Regions from separate parts of the Streptomyces sp. NBC_00996 genome, predicted to be linked through region 1. Evidence: riboswitches for the same ligand, from Rfam matches in the RefSeq annotation. Region 1 holds a riboswitch; the other holds the start of a gene.
The links. Region 1 has a riboswitch for S-adenosylmethionine ahead of OG390_RS14040 (aminotransferase class V-fold PLP-dependent enzyme). Riboswitches for the same ligand answer to the same signal wherever they lie in the genome.

Region 1 (4,109 bases):
CCGCTGGAGGCGACATCGCGGCGGGCCGTTCCTGGCCCGTGGTCCTGAACGGCCTCCTCGACGGACGTGACCAGAGCGCGGACGACACCGCCTGGGCGATGGACCGCATCCTGCGCGGCGAGGCGACCGACGCGCAGATCGCCGGTTTCGTGGTGGCGCTGCGGGCCAAGGGCGAGACCGTCGAGGAGATCACCGGACTCGTCCGGACGATGTACGAGCACGCGAACGTGATCGAGGTGCCGGGGTCGACCGTCGACATCGTCGGTACGGGCGGCGACGGCGCGAAGACCGTCAACATCTCCACCATGTCGGCGATCGTGGTCGCCGGGACCGGCGCCAAGGTCGTCAAGCACGGCAACCGGGCAGCGTCCTCGGCGTCCGGCTCCTCGGACGTCCTGGAGAAGCTCGGCGTCAACCTCGAGCTGCCACTGAAGCGGGTCGTCGAGGTGGCCGAGGAGGCCGGGATCACCTTCTGCTTCGCGGTGAAGTTCCATCCGGCGCTGCGTCATGTGGCGGCAGCGCGTGGGCAGTTGGGGATCCGGACGACGTTCAACGTGCTCGGTCCGCTGACGAACCCCGCGCGGGTGAAGGCGCAGGCGGTGGGCGTCGCGGATCCCCGCATGGCGCCCATCGTGGCGGGTGTCTTCGCCGAGCGCGGCAACTCCTCGCTGGTCTTCCGCGGCGACGACGGCCTCGACGAGCTGACGACCACATCGACCTCCAGGGTCTGGGTCGTCCGCGACGGCAAGGTCACCGAGGAGCGTTTCGACCCGCGCGACGTGGGCATCGACCTCGTCCCGGTGGAGGCCCTGCGCGGCGCCGACGCGTCGTACAACGCGGACGTCGCCCGTCGCCTGCTGAACGGCGAGACCGGGCCCGTACGGGACGCGGTACTGCTCAACGCGGCGGCAGCCCTGGTGGCCCTGGAGCCGGCCGAGACACCGTTGGCCGAGCAGCTGCGTGCCGGGATGGCCAAGGCGGCGGAGTCGATCGACTCGGGCGCGGCGAAGCGGACGCTGGAGAGGTGGGTGGCCGCCAGCAACGCCTGAGACCTGCCGCCCCCGCGCGAGCACGGTCGAGCGTGGGGGCGGGGGCGCCGAGCCCCGCGCCCGCGGCATGATCCGCCGGACGGGACCCGGCTCGGAGCGCCCGGCTCCGGGTACCCGCAGGGGGCCCGGGCGGAGCGCTCCGGGCCGCCGGACGCGGTGGCGGCCGGAGTAAAGTGAAGACGTGGCAGCTCTCCCGCGGAGACGCCGCTTCCGTGTGGAGTCCTCCGGGGGCACGGGCCGCGAGGAGCGAGGCATGATTCACTCAGCCGATATCCGCGAGTGGCGCAACCGCGACGTGGTCGATCCCGGGGGTCGCAAGATCGGCGCTCTGGAAGCGGTCTACGTGGACACCGCCACCGACGCGCCTGCCATGGCCTCCGTCCGCACCGGATTGCCGACCCGGCACAGGCTCGTCTTCGTCCCCCTCGACGAGGCGACCCTGGGGCCCGGCTATGTGAAAGTCGCCCACTCGAGAGGGCAGGTGAAGAAGGCACCGTCCATCGGCATGGACGACATCCTGCCGGTCGAGCGGGAACACGAGATCTTCGAACACTACGACCAGACCTACGAGTCCGGTGCCGAGCACGGGCGCCGTCTCGCGCGCGGCTGACCGGCCCGTCGGAGGATGTGGTCACCCATGGCGCTCTTCCTCTTCCTGATCCTCGTGGCGGTCATCCTCGGGCTCATCGGTGCGACGGTGGAGGGGCTGTTCTACCTCCTGATCATCGGCGCGCTGGTGCTGGTGGCCGACCTGGTGCTGTTCGGCATGCGCTGGTCCCGGCGCTCGCACCGGCATCATTTCGTGCGCTGATCCCGACGGCAGGGCGCGTCCCGTCATCCGGACAGGAGTTGCGGGGCCGTGATCAGCTCGCGTAGGTTCCTGTCCAGGTCATGAGTGACAGTCATGAGGCCCCGGCCGACTGTCCGGCAACCCTCCGTCCGTGGCGGGGTGCCCCGGGTGAAGACCAGGTCGTAGGCAGCGAGGTCTACGGCAAGCGCGGACCCCTCGCCCTCTTTTGAGTGGATACAGCCCAGGGGTCCTGGTCGTTCGAGGGAGCCTTCTGTGAGCAAGCGAATGCGATAGGGCGTAGAGCCCCGCCTCCGCATACCCCCTTTTTCACCCCTTCCCGCGCTGAGCCGTACCCCCGTGTACCCGCTCGCGTGGTGATTCCCCGCGCCTCTCACAGGAGCTCGCCATGTCTGTCTCCACCACTGCCGCCGACCAGACCGTTTGTTCCCCGCTGCCCGTTCTGGGGCGAGATGTCACCGTCCCGCTCGTCACCGGTGGCGAGGTCACCTACGCCGCCCTCGACTACGCCGCCAGCGCCCCGGCCCTGCAGCGGGTGTGGGACGACGTCGCCGCCTACGCCCCGTACTACGGCAGCGTCCACCGCGGCGCCGGCTACCTCTCGCAGCTGTCCACCGACCTCTTCGAGAACGCCCGCAGGACTGTCGCCGAGTTCCTCGACTGCCGGGACGGCGACCAGGTCGTCTTCACCCGCTCCACCACCGACTCGCTCAACCTGCTCGCCGCCACTCTTCCGGCCGACTGCCAGGTCTTCGTCTTCGAGACCGAGCACCACGCCTCGCTGCTGCCCTGGCGGGGCGCCCGGGTGACGTACCTGAACGCCCCGCGCACGCCCGGTGAGGCCGTCGAGACCCTGGAGCGCGCGCTCGCCGACCGGGATCCGTACGGTCCGGCGCTGGTCTGTGTCACCGGCGCGTCCAACGTCACCGGCGAACTGTGGCCGGTGCGTGAACTCGCCGCGGCCGCCCACGCGCACGGCGCGCGCATCGTCCTCGACGCCGCGCAGCTTGCCCCGCACCACCCGGTGTCCGTCCGTGACCTGGGCGTCGACTGGGTCGCCTTCTCCGGTCACAAGCTGTACGCGCCCTTCGGGTCCGGCGTCCTGGCCGGCCGCTCCGACTGGCTGCGCGAGGCCGAGCCCTACCTGGCCGGCGGTGGTGCCAGCCGCAAGGTCACCCGGCGCGAGGACGGGGGAGTGGACGTGGAGTGGCACGAGAGCGCCGCCCGCCACGAGGCCGGGTCTCCGAACGTCATCGGCGCCTACTCGATCGCCTCGGCCTGCAAGGCGCTGACCGAGGCCGGGTTCGACACGCTGGTCGCCCGTGAGCGGCACCTGGTCGACACGGTCCGCGCGGGGCTCGCCGAGGTGCCCGAGGTGCGTGTCCTCTCCCTCTTCGGCGACGACGCCCCGCGCGTCGGCGTGATCTCCTTCGTCGTCGAGGGATGGAACAGCTCGCACTTCGCCGCCGCGCTCTCCGCCGAGTACGGCATCGGCGTGCGCGACGGTCTCTTCTGCGCCCACCCGCTGGTGCGCACGCTCCTCGGCAGTGATCCGCAGGCCCAGGGCGAATGCGGTGCGCCCGAGGCCGCGCCCGGCGAGAAGTCCCTGAACGCCATCCGGGTGAGCTTCGGGGCGGGCACGCCCGACGAGCACGTGGAGCGCTTCGTGCGCGCCGTGAAGGAACTGGTGCGGGACGGTGCGCAGTGGCAGTACCGCACGGAGGACGGCCGCTGTGTCCCGGCGGTCTGAGGGCTTCTGGCGCAGTTCCCCGCACCCTCTTTTCAGGGGCGCGGGGAACTGCGCGATCTTTTAGTGGGGGTCTGGGGGCGCGGCCCCCAGGTACGGGACGGGCAGGGGCGGCGGGGGCGAAAGAACTAGTGCCCCGGCAGGCAGCGTTTGCCCGTCAAGGAGCGGCGTCCGGTGCGTGCTCTGGGGGTCCCCCCGGCCGAGGGCTGGGGGGAGTGCCGGCCGGAAGTCCTCGTTCTGGATGTACTTGGGCTTTCGGCCGGTGCGGCGAGTGGGGGGGCACCTCCCACGCCCTTGAGGCAGTGGGGGAGCGTGCGGGGCGTCGCGACGGGGCGAACGTTGCCTGCTGGGGCACTAGCCGTCCAGGCCGATGGCGAACGCCGCCTCCAGGTCGTGCTGCGAGTACGTACGGAACGCCACGTGCGTGTCCGTCGCCTCGACGCCCGGGATCTTGCTGATGCGGCCGGGGATGACGTCCGCCAGGTCCTCGTGCTGCTTCACCCGG
Region 2 (4,109 bases), 2.0 Mb from region 1:
GGTGCTCCCGCGCAACGAGCCCGTTGAGGGGTGGTAGTCGGCCGACCGGCGGGCGCAAGCGCCTCTCACGAACGGGAGCGGGTCCGGGAACGCACGAGGGGCCCGCGTCCCTGATGGGATGCGGGCCCCTCGGCGTGAGTGCGTCGGTGGCCGTTCGCGCCGGGATCAGACGGCGAGCTTGACCATGTCCGCCTGCGGACCCTTCTGGCCCTGCGAGATCTCGAACTCCACTCGCTGACCCTCTTCAAGGGTGCGGTAGCCGTCCATCTGAATCGCGCTGTAGTGCACGAAGACGTCCGCACCACCGTCGACCGCGATGAAGCCGTACCCCTTCTCCGCGTTGAACCACTTGACGGTGCCCTGAGCCATGCCTAACTCCCCTATTACTGGCCCTTGCACAGATCCACACTTCGCGGATCCGGGTCAGACCTCACCCCCCAACGGTTGGGGGTGTGCGCCGGAACGCGTCGACCGCGGCTGAATGTATCTGTCCAACTGCCGTCTGCAACAGGTCAATCGGACGAGAATTCTGGGCACGGCCGATCGGGAAAATGCGGAGAATTCGCGAAGATTCAGGGCAAGTCGGGCCCCGTAAATGCCATAATCGGCTCAAAAAGGTGGGGCACTTTGGCTACTTCTTGTCGGCTGTCGCGCAGATACTCATATGCGTCCGGCATGAAAAGCGAAGCAGCTTCCCCAACTCTACCGTGCTCAACCATGCAGAATTGCCCCCTCCGTTTCTCTCACGGAGGGGGCAATTCGATGAACTCTTAGTGATGAGCGTTACCTACGGTAACAATCTCACCCTGGGTGACGGGTTCAGCCGCCCGCGACCGCCGGGATGATCGACACGCCCGCACCGTCCGGCGTCGCCGTCTCCAGACCCTGCTCGAACCGCACATCGTCGTCGTTGACGTACACGTTGACGAACCGACGCAGCTTGCCCTGATCGTCCAGAACGCGCGCGGCGATACCCGTGTGGTTCTTCTCCAGGTCGGCGAGGACCTCGGCGAGGGTCCCGCCCTCGGCCGTCACCTCGGCCTGACCGCCGGTGTAGGTGCGCAGGATGGTGGGGATGCGGACGTTGACGCTCATGATGCGAGGCCAGCCTCTCGGAAGGAGTCCAGGTTCGGGCGGATGGTCGCGGTCAGGCCGGTGCCGGCCACCGCGTCCAGGGTCTTGAGGCCGTCGCCGGTGTTGAGGACGACCGTGGTCAGGGTCGGGTCGAGGAGGCCGTTCTCGATCAGCTTCTTGGCGACGCCGAGGGTCACACCGCCCGCCGTCTCGGCGAAGATGCCCTCCGTGCGCGCAAGGAGCTTGATCGCGTCGACGACCTGCTCGTCGTTGACATCCTCCACCGCACCGCCCGTGCGGCGCGCGATGTCGAGGACGTACGGCCCGTCGGCCGGGTTGCCGATGGCGAGCGACTTGGCGATGGTGTTCGGCTTCTGCGGCCGTACGACGTCGTGTCCGGCCTTGTAGGCGACGGACACCGGCGAGCAGCCCTCGGCCTGGGCGCCGAAGATCTTGTACGGCTTGTCCTCGACGAGGCCGAGCTTGATCAGCTCCTGCAGACCCTTGTCGATCTTCGTGAGCTGGGAGCCGGAGGCGATCGGGATGACCAGCTGGTCGGGCAGCCGCCAGCCGAGCTGCTCGCAGATCTCGTACGCCAGGGTCTTGGAGCCCTCCGCGTAGTACGGCCGCAGGTTGACGTTGACGAAGCCCCAGCCCTCGCCGGCCGGGTCGCCGATCAGCTCGGAGCAGAAGCGGTTCACATCGTCGTAATTGCCCTCGATGCCGACGAGCTCGCCGCCGTAGATCGCGGCCATGACGACCTTGCCCTGCTCCAGGTCGTGCGGGATGAACACGCAGGAGCGGAAGCCGGCGCGGGCGGCGGCAGCGCCCACCGCGCCGGCGAGGTTGCCGGTGGAGGAGCAGGAGAGGGTGGTGAAGTCGAAGGCGCGGGCGGCCTCGATGGCCTGGGCGACGACGCGGTCCTTGAAGGAGTGCGTCGGGTTGCCGGAGTCGTCCTTGACGAAGAGCTTGCCGGCGTCGACACCGAGCTCGCGTGCCAGGTTGTCGGCCTTGACGAGCTTGGTCCAGCCGGGGTTGATGTTCGGCTTCTCGGCGACGTCCGCGGGGACGGGCAGCAGGGGCGCGTAGCGCCAGATGTTCGCGGGGCCCGCTTCGATGCGCTTGCGGAGTTCCTCGGTGTCGTAGGCCGAGAAGTCGTACGCGATCTCCAGCGGGCCGAAACACTCCTCGCAGGCGAAGACCGGGCCGAGTGGGACCCGGTGCCCGCACTCGCGGCAGGAAAGCGCGGCGGCGGGGCCGAGATCAACGGCGTCTACGGTGTTCGTGGTGCTTGCAACAGTCTGCGCAGCCATGGAGGCGAGGCCCTTTCTCCTCATCTTCCTCACGACGCACTTCGCCGTGAGACGGATTTGGCACCTTCCCTAGCCGGGAGCCTCGCCACGTCAACGTGACAAGACCGGCTGGAGGGTTGCCGGGGCTTCAACGGGCCGTATCCCTCTGCCCCTCTGGATGAGCGGTATTCGGTTGTTGAACTATTGATCACCATGCGCGCCGATGATCTACGCAATGCGATGGTCATCCGCGTTGTTCAAGACTGTAACCGAAGGCCAGGACAGTTGAGATAGTCGTCCGAACCGCGAGATGGATCACACCGTGCGAGACGGGGTGATCAGACAGTGAGGAGCCGCAGACTGTGCTGAAGGAAGTCGAGCGCTGGCTGAGCACACGCTCCTGGTCCGTGACCGATCGCCCGCTCCACCAACTCATGGCCGCCAAGCGCACCACCGGGTCGACGGTCAGTGTCGTCCTGCCCGCGCTCAACGAGGAGGAGACCGTCGGCGAGATCGTCGCGATCATCCGCCACGATCTGATGCAGCAGGTGCCCCTCGTCGACGAGATCGTCGTCGTCGACTCGGGTTCGACGGACCGCACCTCCGAGGTCGCCGCCGCCGCGGGCGCGCGCGTCGTGCACCGGGACGCGATCCTGCCGCGCATCCCTACCGTGCCCGGCAAGGGCGAGGTCCTGTGGCGGTCGCTGCTGGTGACGAGCGGGGACATCATCTGCTTCATCGACGCGGACTTGAAGGAATTCTCGTCCGACTTCGTCTCCGGGATCGTGGGGCCGCTGCTCACCGAACCCGGCGTGGACCTGGTCAAGGCGATGTACGACCGCCCCCTCGGCCAGGCCGCGGGCCAGGGCGGCCGCGTCACCGAGCTGATGGCCCGCCCCCTGCTGAACATGCACTGGCCGCAGCTCGCGGGCTTCGTCCAGCCGCTCGGCGGCGAGTACGCGGCCCGCCGTTCGCTGCTCGAACAGCTGCCGTTCCCCGTCGGGTACGGCGTCGAGCTGGGCATGCTCGTCGACGCCCTGCACCTGGTGGGGCTGGACGCCCTGGCCCAGGTCGACGTGGGCGTCCGCAAGCACCGCCACCAGGACGGACAGGCGCTGGGCCGCATGGCCGCGGCGATCTACCGCACCGCCCAGCTGCGCCTGGCCCGCGGCCACATGATCCGCCCGTCGCTCACGCAGTTCGAGCGGGGCGAAGAGGGCTTCGAGCCGCGCACCCACTCCGTTGACACGGAAGAACGCCCTCCGATGGTGGAAATCTCCGAGTACCAGAAACGGAAGGCCGCGTAGGCCGTGTCCGTGAGGGACGCGGGGAACTGCGCGGCCGGCCCCCGCCTGCCCGCGGATCTCACGCGGCGCCGCATTGCATACAGCCAAGGGGAACGTTTGAGCGTTTCGGTGCCGGGCTAGGTTTCGTGGCATGGCTTCAACGCACGGTGCCCACCGGATCCTGGTCGCCTCCAACCGCGGCCCGGTCACCTACGAGGTGCGCGAGGACGGCTCGCTGATCGCCAAGCGCGGTGGCGGCGGGCTGGTCTCGGGCCTGTCGGCGATCGGGCCGGACGCGGGCGCCCTGTGGGTGTGCTCGGCACTCGGCGACGGGGACCGCGAGGCGGTGCGGCGCGGGGTCGGCGAGGACGGCGTACGGATGCTGGACATCGACGCCGAGGTGCACGCCGACGCTTACAACGGCATCGCGAACTCCGTGCTGTGGTTCGTCCACCAC

Region 2: it holds a riboswitch for S-adenosylmethionine, as region 1 does, so the genes downstream of both, thrC (threonine synthase) here and OG390_RS14040 (aminotransferase class V-fold PLP-dependent enzyme) in region 1, are expected to answer to the same signal.

What each region holds. Positions count from the first base shown of each region.
Region 1 is NZ_CP108723.1:2,976,618-2,980,726, reverse strand. It holds gene trpD (anthranilate phosphoribosyltransferase) at 1-1,049, shown strand, start outside; gene OG390_RS14050 (PRC-barrel domain-containing protein) at 1,303-1,659, shown strand; gene OG390_RS14045 (hypothetical protein) at 1,687-1,860, shown strand; SAM riboswitch class IV at 1,937-2,053, shown strand; gene OG390_RS14040 (aminotransferase class V-fold PLP-dependent enzyme) at 2,246-3,607, shown strand; gene OG390_RS14035 (Lrp/AsnC family transcriptional regulator) at 3,959-4,109, opposite strand, start outside.
Region 2 is NZ_CP108723.1:4,982,310-4,986,418, forward strand. It holds gene OG390_RS23395 (cold-shock protein) at 166-369, opposite strand; gene OG390_RS23400 (MoaD/ThiS family protein) at 820-1,095, opposite strand; gene thrC (threonine synthase) at 1,092-2,387, opposite strand; SAM riboswitch class I at 2,405-2,551, opposite strand; gene OG390_RS23410 (glucosyl-3-phosphoglycerate synthase) at 2,729-3,673, shown strand; gene OG390_RS23415 (trehalose-6-phosphate synthase) at 3,804-4,109, shown strand, end outside.